2 regions of the Allobosea sp. BIWAKO-01 genome follow, and region 2 is predicted to be linked to the other one. Evidence: predicted binding sites of a transcription regulator. Region 2 holds the regulator's gene; the other holds the start of a gene.
What was found. The regulator LexA, encoded in region 2, represses DNA repair genes until DNA is damaged. The targets are predictions, from matches to a motif close to TGTTCNNNNTGTGTTCNG.
Positions count from the first base shown of each region.

Region 1: a site for LexA is predicted at 1,996-2,013, ahead of BIWAKO_RS19985 (ImuA family protein). Genes of this name have one in related genera too.

Region 1 is NZ_BCQA01000001.1:4,270,105-4,277,737, forward strand. It holds gene BIWAKO_RS19975 (L,D-transpeptidase family protein) at 1-900, shown strand, start outside; gene BIWAKO_RS19980 (extensin-like domain-containing protein) at 905-1,687, shown strand; gene BIWAKO_RS19985 (ImuA family protein) at 2,047-2,802, shown strand; gene BIWAKO_RS19990 (DUF6504 family protein) at 2,717-4,240, shown strand; gene BIWAKO_RS19995 (error-prone DNA polymerase) at 4,237-7,509, shown strand.
Region 2 is NZ_BCQA01000001.1:5,035,486-5,043,118, reverse strand. It holds gene BIWAKO_RS23655 (patatin-like phospholipase family protein) at 1-172, opposite strand, end outside; gene BIWAKO_RS23650 (anthranilate synthase component II) at 300-917, shown strand; gene trpD (anthranilate phosphoribosyltransferase) at 931-1,944, shown strand; gene trpC (indole-3-glycerol phosphate synthase TrpC) at 1,952-2,761, shown strand; gene moaC (cyclic pyranopterin monophosphate synthase MoaC) at 2,758-3,246, shown strand; gene BIWAKO_RS23630 (molybdopterin molybdotransferase MoeA) at 3,243-4,454, shown strand; gene lexA (transcriptional repressor LexA) at 4,536-5,240, shown strand; gene BIWAKO_RS23620 (hypothetical protein) at 5,234-5,653, opposite strand; gene BIWAKO_RS23615 (ComEC/Rec2 family competence protein) at 5,778-7,484, opposite strand.

The DNA of each region.
Region 1 (7,633 bases), 770 kb from region 2:
CAGGTCAACACGGCGACATTCGCGGCGCGAACCCACCAGGCAGCGAATGGGCCCAACCCCTTCATCGTGAAGGCTCAAGCCCTGCTCGCCCGGCGTGGCATTTCACCAGGTGTGATCGATGGCGTCGATGGGGAGAACTTCCGCAAAGCCGTAGGGCAATTTAGGCGCCAGGAAAATCTTGGCGAAAGCGACGAACTGGACGAGGTCGCTTGGCTCGCTCTCGGCGGCGGTAGCGATCAGGATGTCGTGGTGGAATACAAGTTGTCCAACAAGGACACAGAATACGACTTCGCTGACGATATTCCCCGCGACTATGCGAAGCAGGCCAAGATGAAGCGGCTCTCCTATACCAGCCCGCAGGAGATGCTCGGCGAGCGCTTTCACATGAGCGAAAAGCTCTTGATGGAGCTAAACCCGGGACTTGGCTTCACGGAGACCGGCAGCGGAATTTACGTCCTGTCTGGCGGCCGCTCGGTTCTGAAGGGGGGCGCCAAACGGATAGATGCCGTCAAGAGCACGGGCATGCTCATCGTTTACGGCGAAGGCGACACTGTCTTGGCCAGCTACCCGGCCACGATCGGAAGCAAGGCCACACCGTCGCTGACCGGCCAGTACACGGTGACGCGCATCGCGCGGAACCCGAACTACACCTATGACCCTGAGAAGAATTTCCAGCAGGGCAAGAATGACGAAACCCTCGTCCTTCCGCCCGGACCGAATAACCCGGTCGGAACCATCTGGATTGCACTGTCTGAGCCAACGTTCGGCATTCACGGGACACCAGAACCCTCGCAGGTCAGCAAAACAACGTCGCATGGCTGCGTGAGATTAACCAACTGGGATGCGGAGGAGCTTGGCGACCTCGTGCGCCCGGGTGTGCCTGTGCAGTTCCTGGATTAGATCTATGGCAGGTCGCCAGAACCGGCGCGGTTTCGCCGGATTCGCCCTTTCCTTAAGTCTTTCCCTTTCGATGCTGGGCTTCGGGGCGCTAGCACGCGACCGTCAGACCGAAGGGCACGGCCTCTTGCAATCGGGCCCTGTGCTCGCACCGCTCCCTCCGAAACGGCCGACCGGTTTGAGGCCGCACGTTGAGCCCGCTCAGGACAGTTCAAGCGGACAGGGCGGGGGCGGTCCGTCGACCTGCATCCGTGTCTTCGAGGAGAACGGAGGCGTTGTGCTGCCCTCGGCCGGTGGCACAAGCACCGGTGAATGTGCGATCGAGGACCCGGTAACATTTCAGCGGGTGACCATCCCTGACGGTTCCAAAATCGAACTGGACAGTGCGATCACTGTGCGGTGCCCGTTCGCATTGGAGGTTATCGCCTGGGTCCGCGACGATCTCACTGCGCTGATGAAACGGGAGAACAGCCAGCTCGCGAAACTGGCCGGGGTCGGAGGACATGCCTGCCGGGCCCGAAATGGTGATGCAGGCGCACCCATCAGCGAGCATGCAAGCGGCAACGCTCTCGATGTGGGTGGACTGTTGATGCAAGATGGCCGAGCGTTGGCATTCGTTGGTAACGAATCCGAGTCCCGCTCGATCCGTGAAGCTGTCCAGAAGAGCGCCTGCCAACGGTTCACGACTGTCCTGGGCCCGGGGGCTGACAGCTCCCACAAAGATCACCTCCATCTCGACATGCGCGAGCGCCCTCGTGGGTTTCGCATTTGTCAGTGGACGGTCGAATGAGTGACAGACAGTTCTCGCCGCCAAACCACTCCTCAAGAGGCGGCTTCAACGACACGCCGGGAGGGAGAGGCGGGAAACCTCCTTCAGGTCCTTCAGAGTACGCGTGTTGACGTCATTGCGGACGAACGACGCGCGTACTTTCCAGGAACCTGGGGGCAGGTTCGATCGTTTGAGCCACTGGCTGGGGTTGTTTCAGCGTCAGGCTGAACTCTTTGTCGCCATGAATCCGGACGTGGTTGGACCACTCTGATCACTCCGCGAAGCGGATATCGCATGATGACCTCATCTTGACTCCCGAGTGGTGAAGTAGGAACAAAAGAGGAACATAACGGCCCGCCTATTTCCAGAGGACACCAACAATTGTGCGGCCCGAGCTCGCCATACAGTCTCTGCGCGCCCAGATCGAAAGGATCGAAGGCACGAACCGGCGCGCAAGATCGGTGCTGCCGTTCGGTATCGCCGAGGTGGACTCGCGCCTCCCAGGTGGCGGACTGGCCCTCGGGGCGCTGCATGAAGTGGCTGGCGGCGGCAACGGCGCGATTGACGGTGCCGCGGCCGCGCTGTTCAGCGCAGGAGTTGCTGCCCGCACCCGGGGGAGGGTCCTGTGGTGTATCACGCGGCCGGACCTCTTCGCGCCCTCCATCGCACAAGCCGGACTGGGTGCCGATCGGGTGATCTATGTGGAAGCCTGCGACGACAGGACCGTGCTTTCCTGCATGGAGGAAGGGCTACGGCACGGAGGACTGGGCTCCGTCGTCGGGGAAGTCGCTCGCCTGTCCATGACCGCCTCTCGTCGGCTGCAACTGGCCGCGGAGGGGACAGGCTCGATCGGGATCGCCCTTCGCCGTTGGCGGCGTCAGACGGAGGCAGCCGATTTCGGGCAGCCAACGGCCGCGATGACGCGCTGGCGCGTCTCGGTGATGCCGTCCACAGCGCTGCCGGTGCCCGGCGTGGGACGGCCTCGCTGGCTGGTCGAACTCATCCGGGCCCGCGCCGGCGACAGTGCAGATTTCGAGTTGGAGGCGTGCGATGACACGGGTTGTCTCGCTCTTCCTGCCGACCTGGTCCACCGACCGGGCGCGGCGGAAGGCGGGCGACGCAGCGCCTCCGCCTGAGGCGCCGCTCGTCCTGATAGGCCGCGACGGAAACAGGCGGATAGTGCTGGCAGCGGATGCTGCGGCACAAGCTTCCGGCCTCCGCTCTGGCATGCCGGTGACAAAGGCGCAGGTGCTCGTTCCGGGGCTGATCGTCGAGGACGCCGATCCGGCCGCCGACTCCGAAGGGCTGGAGCGGCTGGCCGTCTGGATTTTGGAGCGTATCGCACCGGTCGTCGCACCCGATCCGCCGGACGGGATCGTCATCGACTCGTCAGGTGCCGACCATTTGCATGGTGGCGAGAGCGCCATGCTCGACGGGCTGATCGGCCGCCTCGCCATGTCGGGGATCGCCGCGCGAGCGGCCGTCGCCGACTCGTGGGGCGCCGCACATGCGTTGGCTCGTTACAGGACACGTTCGGCGATCAGGGCTGCTCCAGGGCATGGGCCATCCGTCATCGCATCGTTGCCGCTGGAGGCTCTGCGGCTTCCATCCTCCGTTAGCGTCGGACTCCGCACTCTGGGCTTCGAGCGGATCGGTGATCTGCTGGAGCAGCCGCGGGCGCCTCTGGCTCTGCGATTTGGTCCGGAGATTGGTCGCCGCATCGACCAAGCGCTTGGCGATCTCGGCGAGCCGATCAAGGCCATTCGGCCACCCGACCTGATCGAGGTTCGCCAGGCATTCGCCGAGCCGATCGGCGCCGCGGAGACGATCGCGCGCTATATTGGCAAGCTCGTCGTGCAGCTCTGCGAACGCCTCGAGGAGCGCGGGTTCGGCGCGCGTCGTCTCGACCTCATCTGCCACCGCGTCGACAATCGCGCTCAGGCAATTCGGGTCGGATTGGCGGTGCCTGTTCGTGACATCAAGCGACTGAGCCGGCTCCTCTGCGAGAAGATCGATACGATCGAGCCGGGTTTCGGAATCGAGGTGATGACGCTCGCCGCGACCATCGCCGAACCGCTGGAACGCAAGCAAACCACCAGCTCGCTTGTCGAGGAAAGCCTCCCGGATGTGTCGGACCTGGTCGATACCCTGATAAACCGCGTCGGGGAGCGCGCCATCTATCGTCTGGCTCCGGTCGCGAGCGACGTTCCTGAACGTTCCGTCTGCCGCATCCCGGCCATGGCGGCCGAGACGGGGGCAAGTTGGCCAGGCCATTGGCCCCGGCCTACCCGACTGCTCCCGCAACCGGAACCGGTCGAGACCATGGCACTGCTGCCTGACCAGCCCCCGGTTTGGTTCACCTGGCGGGGAATCCGTCGACGGGTGAAGCGTGCGGACGGGCCCGAACGAGTCTTTGGCGAATGGTGGAAGCGCGATGCCGAGCTGGCCGCGGTTCGCGACTATTTCCGGGTCGAGGATGATGCCGGTGAGCGCTACTGGCTCTATCGCGCCGGCGACGGTGAGCACGTTGCGACCGGCTCGCATCGTTGGTTTCTGCACGGGGTGTTCGGATGAGCAGCCCACGCTACGCCGAGCTTCAGGTCACCTCGCATTTCAGTTTCCTGCGCGGGGCCTCCTCATGTGAGCAATTGTTCGCGCAGGCTGCGGCGGCTGGCACCGAAGCCCTCGCCATTGTCGACCGCAATTCGCTGGCGGGGATTGTCCGCGCCTATGAGGCCGCAAAGACGACCGGGGTTCGCCTCGTCGTGGGGTGCCGGCTTGATCTGGTCGATGGTACGTCGGTGCTCGTCTACCCCACCGATCGGGCGGCGTACTCGCGGCTCTGTCGGCTGCTCTCGCTCGGCAAGAAGCGCGGTGGCAAGGCAAAGTGCCACCTCGAATGGCCCGATCTTGTCGCCTATGGCGAGGGTCTGATCGCTGTCCTCGTTCCTGATCACGCCGACGAGGAATGCGCCTTCCGTCTTCGGCGACTTCGCGATGCGTTCGCTGACCGCGTCTATCTCGCGCTGACGTTGCGCCGACGACCGAACGACCAGCTCCGGCTTCACGAACTCTCGAACCTCGCTGCCCGGATGGGCGTGTCGACCGTCGTCACCAACGACGTGCTCTTCCATGAACCCGCGCGGCGCATTCTCCAGGACGTAGTGACGTGCATCCGACACAACGTCTCGATCGACGCCCTGGGCGACCGGCGCGAACGACATGCCGATCGCTACATCAAGCCTCCGGAAGAGATGCATCGGCTGTTCAGCCGCTACCCCGAGGCTTTGGCGCGGACGCTACAGATCGTCAGCCGATGCCGCTTCTCGCTCGATGAACTGGCCTATCAATATCCCGAGGAGCGCGACGATCCGGCGCTCACTCCCCAACAGACCCTGGACAAGCTGACCTGGGAAGGCGCCATCGAGCGCTACCCCGAAGGCATTCCAGAGAGCGTAACCGCAGCTCTTCAGCACGAGCTTCGACTAATCGAGAAGCTTGGCTACGCCCCATACTTCCTGACGGTGAACTCGATCGTTCGCTTCGCCCGATCGCGGGACATTCTGTGCCAGGGGCGCGGCTCGGCGGCGAACTCGGCCGTCTGCTACGTGCTCGGCATCACCTCGATCGATCCGGGCCGCAATGATTTGCTGTTCGAGCGCTTCGTGTCCGAGGAGCGCCGAGAGCCGCCGGACATCGACGTCGATTTCGAGCATGAGCGGCGCGAGATCGTCATGCAGTGGATCTTCGACACCTATGGGCGCGATCACGCTGCGCTATGCTCGACCGTTATCCGCTATCGCACCAAGGGCGCGCTCCGGGACGTCGGAAAAGCCCTTGGCCTGCCGGAGGACCTGATCGGCACGTTGTCCTCGCAGGTCTGGGCCTGGTCGGAAGCAGGCGTCGAGCCGCGCCATGTCGAAGAGCTGAACCTCAACCTCAAGGATCGGCGGCTTCGTCTGACCCTCGACCTGGCGCGTCAGCTTATGGGCGCGCCCCGGCACCTCAGCCAACACCCCGGAGGGTTCGTCCTCACGCATGACCGGCTCGACGATCTCGTTCCGATCGAGCCCGCCGCCATGGCCGATCGACAGGTCATCGAGTGGGACAAGGACGATATCGATGCGTTGAAGTTCATGAAAGTCGACGTGCTGGCGCTCGGCATGCTGACCTGCATGAAGAAGGGGCTCAACCTTCTGTCCGAGCACAAGGGCATCAATCTCGATCTTGCGACGATCCCGGCCGAGGACCCTCGCACCTACGCGATGATCCGGAAGGCCGACACGCTCGGCACCTTTCAGATCGAGAGCCGCGCGCAGATGTCGATGCTGCCGCGGCTGAAACCCCGGACGTTTTATGACCTCGTCGTCCAGGTCGCGATCGTCCGGCCAGGCCCGATCCAGGGCGACATGGTGCATCCCTATCTTCGCCGGCGCGAGGGTCTGGAGCCAGTCCACTATCCCAAGCCGGAGCTGGAGAAGGTGCTGGGCAAGACCCTGGGCGTGCCGCTGTTCCAGGAACAGGCCATGCGCGTGGCGATCGAGTGCGCCGGCTTCACCCCGGGTGAGGCCGACATGCTCAGAAAGTCGATGGCGACTTTCAAGTTCACCGGCGGCGTCTCCGTGTTCAAGGACAAGCTGATCGCCGGCATGGTCGCCAACGGCTACGAGCCGGAGTTCGCCGAGCAGACTTTCAAGCAGCTCGAAGGGTTCGGCAGCTATGGCTTTCCGGAAAGCCACGCAGCCTCATTCGCGCTGATTGCCTACGCCTCAGCGTGGCTCAAATGCTGGCATCCCGACATCTTCTGCGCTGCACTCCTCAACAGCCAGCCCATGGGCTTCTATGCTCCCGCCCAGATCGTCCGTGACGCGCAGGCGCATGGAATCGAGATTCGTCCGGTCTGCGCCAACGCCTCGAGGTGGGACAGCACGCTTGAGCCGACCCGCGACGACAGCCGCTTCGCGATCCGGCTGGGTTTGCGCATGGTGAAAGGGCTCGCCAATGCTCACGGGGCGGCCATCGTCGCGGCTCGGGCCGATCAGCCCTTTGCTTCCGTGGATGACCTCTGGCGGCGTGGTGGCGTTCCCGTGGCTGCGCTCACGCATATTGCCGAAGCCGACGGCTTCCGACCGTGCTTCGGTCTGGCGCGTCGTGAGGCGCTGTGGGCGATCAAAGCGCTGCGCGATGAGCCGCTACCGCTTTTCGCGGCAGCCTCTGCCAGGCAGTCCGAGATCATCCCCGAAGTGGACGAGCCGACTGTGTCCCTGCGGCAGATGACGACCGGCAGCGAGGTGGTCGAAGACTACCGACATGTCAGCCTGTCGCTGCGCAGTCACCCGGTCGCCTTCCTCCGAAGGGATCTGCGGCGGCGGCGCATCGTTACCTGCGCCGAGGCGATGGAAGCACGTGATGGCCGCTGGCTCGAGGCCGCTGGGATCGTGCTTGTCCGCCAGCGGCCAGGCAGCGCCAAGGGCGTCATGTTCATCACCCTCGAGGATGAGAGCGGCATCGCCAACCTCGTCGTCTGGCAAAAGGTCTTCGAGCAGAACCGCCGCACCATTCTGTCCGCCGGCATGATTTCCGTGCGTGGACGGATACAACGCGAAGGCGAAGTAGTGCATCTCGTTGCGCAGCGGCTTTCCGATCTGTCTGCCGAGCTTGCCAGCGTCGGCGACCGGGAGGCGCCTTTCCCCGTGCCGCATGGGCGCGGCGACGAGTTCCATCACGGCTCGGCGACACCGGCCCCGCGCGGGATGCCGCCGAAGGGCCTGCGGACCCGCGACATCTACATCCCGGACCTGCACATCGACACGATCAAGGTGAAGACGCGGGACTTCCGCTGAGGGGGGCGCCGTAATCACGATTCTCCTTATCAAGTTGAGCCTTGAGCCGACGGAGCTCCGCAGAAACGTCCGGGTTCGAAATCAGATAGCCGCCGGTCCGGGATGGCGTGTCATGGCGGAGTCG
Region 2 (7,633 bases):
CCGACAGGCCTTCCGCGGGCAGAGCTTGCGGTCGTTCCCCGGAATTGCATGCAGCCAGGCCGAGCAGCGCGGAGGCCAGCAGCACGTGCCTGATCGCCTTGGCCCGACGCAACATCGCCCTGCCCCACACACCGGACGCCCCCGCAGGATTGCGCAGTCTCTTCACCGCCATCTTGTCGCCAGCACACCCGCGTGCGCAATCGCGATGGAGCCACGCTCCGACAATAACTTGACCACTTGCCCCCCGAACGGGCATGACCACCTTGCCATCATCGCGACCGGAGATCTCGTTAGCGGCAATGCGTATCCTGCTGATCGACAATTACGACAGCTTCACCTGGAACCTCGTCCACCTGATCGGCGGGCTTGGGGCGGAGGTCGAGGTTCGCCGCAACGATGCCCTTACCGTAGAAGAGGCGCTGGGCGGCGGGCATGACGCGATCGTATTGTCGCCAGGTCCCTGCACCCCCAATGAGGCCGGCATCTGCCTTGACCTCGTCCGCCAGGGTGCCGAGAGGAAGCCGATCTTTGGCGTTTGCCTCGGCCTGCAGACCATCGGTCAGGCCTTCGGTGGCGAGATCGTGCGCGCGCCGCTGCCGATGCACGGCAAGATCTCGACCATCAGCCATCACGCCCGCGGCCTCTTTCACGGCATCAACGGGCCGATCCAGGCGACGCGCTATCACTCGCTCATCGTGGCACGAGAAAGCTGCCCGACCGAGCTGGAGATCGAAGCCGCGACGGAAGACGGGCAAATCATGGCGCTCTCGCACCGCTCCCTGCCGGTGCATGGCGTGCAGTTCCACCCCGAGAGCATCGCCTCCGAACAGGGTGCGACGATCCTGCGCAATTTCCTCGGCCTGGCGGAACGATGGTCGCAGACACAGGACCGTGCCGCCCTTTCCGAAACAGCCTGACGTCGAAGAACCCATGGACGATTTCAAACCCTTCATCGCCAAGGTGGCGACCGGCGCCTCACTCTCCCGCGAGGAGGCGCGCGATGCCTTTGACACCATTCTGTCCGGCGAGGTCACCAATGCGCAGGCCGCCGCCTTCTTGATGGCGCTGCGCGTCCGTGGCGAAACCGTCGAGGAGATCGCCGGCGCGGTCAGCGCCATGCGCGGCAAGATGCTGCCGGTGAAAGCGCCGGCCGGCGCGATCGACATCGTCGGAACCGGCGGCGACGCTTCGGGCTCCTATAACGTCTCGACGCTGGCCGCGATCATCACCGCGTCCTGCGGCGTGCCGGTCGCCAAGCATGGCAATCGCGCTGCCTCTTCGCGTTCCGGAGCGGCCGACGTGCTCACCGCGCTCGGCGTCAAGGTCGGGCTCGAGCCCGCGGGCACGGAGCGCTGCATCGCTGAGGCCGGCGTCGGCTTCATGTTCGCACCGACCCATCATGCCTCGATGCGGCATGTGGCGCCGGTGCGCACAGAACTCGGCACCCGCACCATCTTCAACCTGCTCGGGCCGCTCTCCAACCCGGCCGGCGTCAAGAGGCAGCTCGTCGGCGCCTTCTCAGAGACCTGGCTCGAGCCGATGGTGCGCGTGCTATCTGCGCTGGGCTCCGACCGCATCTGGGCCGTGAACGGCTCCGACGGCCTTGACGAGATCACCACCACCGGGCCGACCCGCGTCGTCGCGCTCGACAAGGGCAAGATCGAGAGCTTCTCGATCAGCCCGGACGATGTCGGCCTGGCCCGTGCAAAGCCCGAGGATCTGCGCGGTGGTGAACCGGCGCAGAATGCCGAGGCGCTCCGCGCGGTTCTCGACGGCAAGATGACGCCCTTCCGCGATATCGCCGCCTTCAATGCCGCCGCCGCGCTCGTCGTGGCGGGTCAGGCCGGTGATCTGCGCGATGGCCTCGCCCGCGCGACCTCGGCGATTGACAGCGGCAAGGCCAAGGCGACGCTGACCGCACTCATCGCCAGCTCGAACGCGTGAGCACGTCATGAGCGACATCCTCGCCCGCATCGAGACCTATAAGCGCCAGGAGATCGCCGCTGCCAAGGCCGCGGTTTCCCAGGCGGAGATCGAGCAGCGCGCCCTGGCTGCCGACCCCGTGCGTGGCTTCACGGCCGCGCTTGCCGCGAAACACGCGGCCGGCAAGCCTGCATTGATCGCCGAGATCAAGAAGGCCAGCCCATCCAAGGGGCTGATCCGCGCCGATTTCGACCCGCCATCGCTGGCACGCGCCTATGCCGATGGCGGCGCGGCCTGCCTGTCCGTGCTGACCGATGCCCCCTCTTTCCAGGGACAGCCGGAATTCCTGCAGCAGGCGCGTGCGGCGAGCGGCCTGCCCGCCCTGCGCAAGGATTTCCTGTATGACCCCTATCAGGTCTTCGAGGCTCGCGCCTGGGGCGCCGACTGTATCCTGATCATCATGGCTGGCGTCGATGACGGGACAGCCCGCGCGCTGAACGAGACGGCAAAGTCACTCGGCATCGACGTGCTGGTCGAGGTTCACAACGAAGCCGAGCTCGATCGCGCCCTCGAGCTCGACAGCCGCTTGCTCGGCATCAACAATCGCGACCTGCGCAGCTTTGCCGTCGACCTCGCCGTCACCGAGAGACTCGCACCGCGCGTCCCCGCGGACCGCATCATCGTTGGCGAGAGCGGCATCTTCAGCCATGCCGACGTCGCTCGGTTGCAACGCGTCGGCGTCGACACCTTCCTCGTCGGCGAGAGCCTGATGCGGCAGGACGATGTCGCCGCTGCGACCCGTGATCTCCTGACCGGTTCTGCGCGCAGCGCAGCATGAGCAAGCTCAGCCATCTCGACGCCAGCGGCCAGGCCCATATGGTCGATGTCGGCGACAAGGAGGAGACCTCGCGCATCGCTGTCGCCGAGGGCTACGTCGTCATGCAGCCAGCAACCCTGGCGATCGTGCGCGATGGCGATGCCAAGAAGGGCGACGTGCTTGGCACAGCGCGCCTGGCTGGAATCATGGCTGCCAAGCGCACGCATGAACTGATCCCGCTCTGCCACCCGCTGCTGATCAGCAAGATCAGCGTCAACCTCACCTTGGACGAGGCATTGCCGGGGGTGCGCGTGAGCGCCGAGGTCAAGATGAAGGGACAGACCGGCGTCGAGATGGAGGCGTTGACCGCTGTTGGCGTCGCTTGCCTCACAGTCTACGACATGGTCAAGGCAGTCGACCGGGCGATGCGGATCGAGGGCATCAGGCTCGTCCACAAGTCAGGTGGCAAATCCGGCACCTTCGATCTCCCGGAAACTGCGCGATGAGCCTCACGCCCGTCCCCGTCGCCCTGAAAGCGCTTATCGACAGCGTTCCGGCACCGACACCAGCAGAAACTCTGCCACTCGCACATTGCGTAGGGCGCGTGCTCGCCGCCGACCTGCAGGCGCTTCGGACCCACCCCCCCTTTGCCAACTCAGCAATGGATGGATACGCCGTTCGCGCCGAAGATACTGCGCCGGCAAATGAATTGCGTGTCATCGGCGAATCGGCTGCCGGTCGCTCCTTCTCAGGGATGGTCCGCTCCAATGAGGCTGTTCGCATCTTCACCGGTGCTCCAATTCCGGAGGGCGCCGATACGATCCTGATTCAGGAGAACGCGGACGGCGTCGGCGGCACGACGATCCGCGTGCGCGAGGGCGCCGAGCGCGGCAAGTTCGTTCGTCAGGCAGGATTGGACTTCTCCGAGGGCGAGGTGTTGCTTCTCGCCGGCAGCCGACTCGAAAGTGCGAGCCTCGGCCTCGCTGCAGCCATGGGCCACCCCACGCTCACTGTGCGTCGCAGGCCACTGGTCGCAATCCTCGCGACCGGCGACGAGCTGGTCCAGCCGGGCGAGCCGGTTGGCCCCGACCAGATCGTCGCGTCCAACAGTTTTGCGCTCGCCGCGCTGGTCGAGCAGGCCGGGGGCACAGCGCTCGATCTCGGGATCGCCCGCGATGATCATGCCGACCTCGCCGACAAGATCGGCCAGGCACGGAAGGCCGATGCCGATGTGCTGATCACCCTGGGAGGGGCCTCGGTAGGTGAGCACGATCTCGTCCAGGCAGCGTTGATTGGGCAAGGCATGGCGCTCGGCTTCTGGAAAATCGCCATGCGGCCGGGCAAGCCGATGATGATGGGCCGCCTCGGCCGTATGGTCGCGCTCGGCCTGCCCGGAAACCCCGTCTCGTCCATCGTCTGCGGGCATCTCTTCGTCGTTCCGCTGCTCAGGGCCCTCCTCGGCGTGCCGGAACCTGAGCGCGATCTGAGTGAGCCCGCAATCGTCGGCAGAGATTTGCCGGCAAATGATGAACGGCAGGACTATATGAGGTCGGAACTGATCCTCACCCCGGAGGGATGGCTGGCAACGCCCTTCGCCAAGCAGGATTCATCCATGCTGGCCACTCTCGCCCGCGCCGATGCGCTGCTCATTCGCGAATCATTTGCTGCGCCGGCAAACAAAGGCGACGGCTGCCGGATCATCCGCCTGCGCTGAGGGCGCTTGCGGAACACAACGCGAACCTGTATGGTGTTCGTGCTTTGTTTCGATTCCGTGCAAAGAGCGCCGGCGGGGACCATGCTGACACGCAAACAGTTCGAACTGCTTCGTTTCATCCAGGAACGCCTGCGCGAGACAGGGGTCCCCCCCTCCTTCGACGAGATGAAGGACGCGCTCGATCTGCGCTCCAAGTCCGGTATTCATCGCCTGATCATGGCGCTGGAGGAGCGCGGTTTCATTCGCCGCCTGCCTAATCGGGCCCGGGCGCTCGAGATCATCAAGCTGCCCGAGGGGGCTGGCGGCCCTCAGGCGACGCGCGGGCGGTTCAACCCCTCCGTCGTCCAGGGTGGCCTTGGCAAGGTCCGGCCGATCGCACCGCCCCCGGACGAGGATGTGCGCTCCACAGTCGCGATTCCGGTCATGGGGCGGATTGCCGCCGGTACGCCGATTTCCGCCATCCAGAGCCGCAGCCATAGCGTGGCCCTGCCTGCTGACATGCTTGGCCCCGGCGAACATTTTGCTCTCGAGGTGCGCGGCGACTCGATGGTGGAAGCCGGCATTCTCGACGGCGATACCGTGGTGATCAAACGTCAGGACACGGCCAATACCGGCGATATCGTAGTGGCCCTGATCGATGACGAGGAAGCGACGCTGAAGCGGCTGCGCAAGCGCGGCTCCTCGATCGCTCTCGAAGCTGCCAATCCTGCCTATGAGACAAGGGTGCTGGGACCGGACCGCGTCAAGATTCAAGGCCGCCTGGTCAACCTGATGCGGCGCTACTGAAGCGGCTCGTGCTCTTCGACAGCCACCAGCGGCAAAGCCGGCGAAGGCCCTGGCGGGGTGCTTGCAGGCCGCTCCCGCTTGCGGCTCCAGGGACGATCGACACCATCCTGCTCTGATAGATGTGCGCGCCAGCCGCCCTTGTGGCCGACAAGTGCGGTCGCGCCATCGCGCGACAATGCCCTGCGGTCGATCAGTCGTGCAGCGCACGGAGCGTTCCACGGAATCGGCGTAATGACGAGATCGGCGCGCCGGCAGTCCTCGACGATGGCCAGGCGATCACGTGCAAAGGCAACGCTTCGTCCTTCCTTGCTGCGGACGACACAACCCAACGTGTCGCAGGCCGCGCCGTCCCGCAGGCTGTTGTCGTCAGGCCGGCGATTATCGCCATCTGCGTTCAGCCATTGTTGCAGCACGAAGCGGCTCGGTTGCCCCGCCAGGTCATGCGACCATCGCCCCCGCGGACCAGGATCCCGGAACCATCGCGTTCGATCAGGATGTCGGGCCTGTCGGGCTTCGCCGCCACGACCAGTCCCGCGATCAGGGGGCGACGGCCAGGAAGCGTAGCGGTGTCGTCCAGAGCGTGATCCAGAGAAGCGCGGCGGCAAAGCATGCGAGCGCCGCCGTCCCGAACGCAGGAATGATCACTGCGGAGTGGTCGAATCCCGCAACCCAGCGCGCGGATTGCAGCACATAGTCCGAAGCGACTCCCATAAGCGCCCAAGCCGGCCAATCCAGGCCGAAGGGATAGGCGAGTACGCCGAAGACCGCCGCAGGCATGACGATCAGGGAAACGAAGGGCAAGGCGAGCGCATTGCCGAGCAGGCCGAAGGGGTTGAAGGTCTGGAAGTGATAGGCACCAAAAGGTGCGGTTGCGACCGTCGCCAACACGGTCGTGACCGTGAGGCCGACCACCGCGACCCAGATTGGCCGTAGCGGCCAAGGCAGGTTCGCCGGCGCCTCGGAGTGGCCGCGATCCTCCCAGCGCTCGGCAAAGGCGATCAGCGCCGCGACAGCACCAAAGGACATCTGGAAACTCGGGCCAAGCAGCGCGTCAGGCTCGCGCAGCAGGACGATCATCGCAGCGAGCTCCAGATTGCGCATGCTGAGCGCCGGGCGATCGACGAGGATCGCACCGAGCATGACCAAGGTCATGATCAGAGAGCGCACCGTCGCGACTTCGGCTCCAGAGAAAATGCAATAGGCCGTGGCGCCGAGCATCGCGGCCAGGGCAGCGAGCTTCTTTACGGGCCAGCGCAATGCCAGCGTTTGCGATAGCGCCAGCAGGCCACGGACCAGGCCGAAGATCGTGGCGGAGGCCAGCACCATGTGAAGGCCCGAAATCGAGATGATGTGATAGATGCCGGCTGCACGCAGGTCGATATTGGTCGCCTCAGTGATGAGGCCGCGCTTGCCGGTAACCAGCGACGCCGCCATCGCGCCTGCCTGCCCTCCCCCGATCCCGGCGATACGCTCCGTCAGGGCATTGCGCGCCCGGTCGACCATCGCGCGAATCTGAAGCTCGAGCGGTGGCTGCGAGGGTGGTGGGGCGAGCGTGATCTTTCCGGGAATGGTCCCGACCGCCCCAAGCCCTCGGAAGAAGGCGTCGCGCCCGAAATCGTAGCCGCCTGGCCGCACCGGACCGGGCGGCGGCAGGAGGCGCGCGAGGGCGACGATGTGATCGCCCGGCGAAACCGATCCGCCCTTGACGTTGACCCGAACCCGCCGTGGCAGGCGTTCAGGCTCCACCCCGGCAATGCTGGTCACCAGGATCACGAGGCGCGCGCCAGCGTCACGCGCCTCGACCGATTCGACAAAGCCGGTGAGTTGTCCCACGCGCGTTCGATCGAGCATCGGTCCTGCGATTGTCGCCGTGCGCCAGGCCGCGGCACCAAAGCCGGCGAAGATGGCAGCAAGGCAGACGCAAGCGAGCATGACCGGGCGTCGGGCGCGCGACAGCGCTGCCATCGCAGCGGAGATGCCAAAGCCGGAGAGTGGGACCCAGAGGGATGGCTCGCGGTCGGCCGCGAAATAAAGCAGGATGCCGGCTCCCATCAGCACCGGCAGCCAGAGAAAGGGCCTTCTGCGCCCGGCCTCGATCGCGATGGCGCCCAGGAAACGCGCGCGCCATTCGGCGAGAAACAACCGAATTGCAGCGTCCTGAAACCACATCTCGGGAATGCGGAACGGTACGGCGCGAACACGCGCGCCGCGCAGCCGGCTCGGGTCTGGCGGCGACTCGCGCATAGGCCGTCCCTCGGGCGGCCAACCGGATGCGATCTTGCGCTTAACGTCGGCCCCATCAGCATGTTACAGGGGCGGCGTCGGTTGTCATGTCCCATCGACGTCTTGTTCCTCTGCCGCTCTGTCGGCCTCATTTCCCGTCCTGCCGGAGC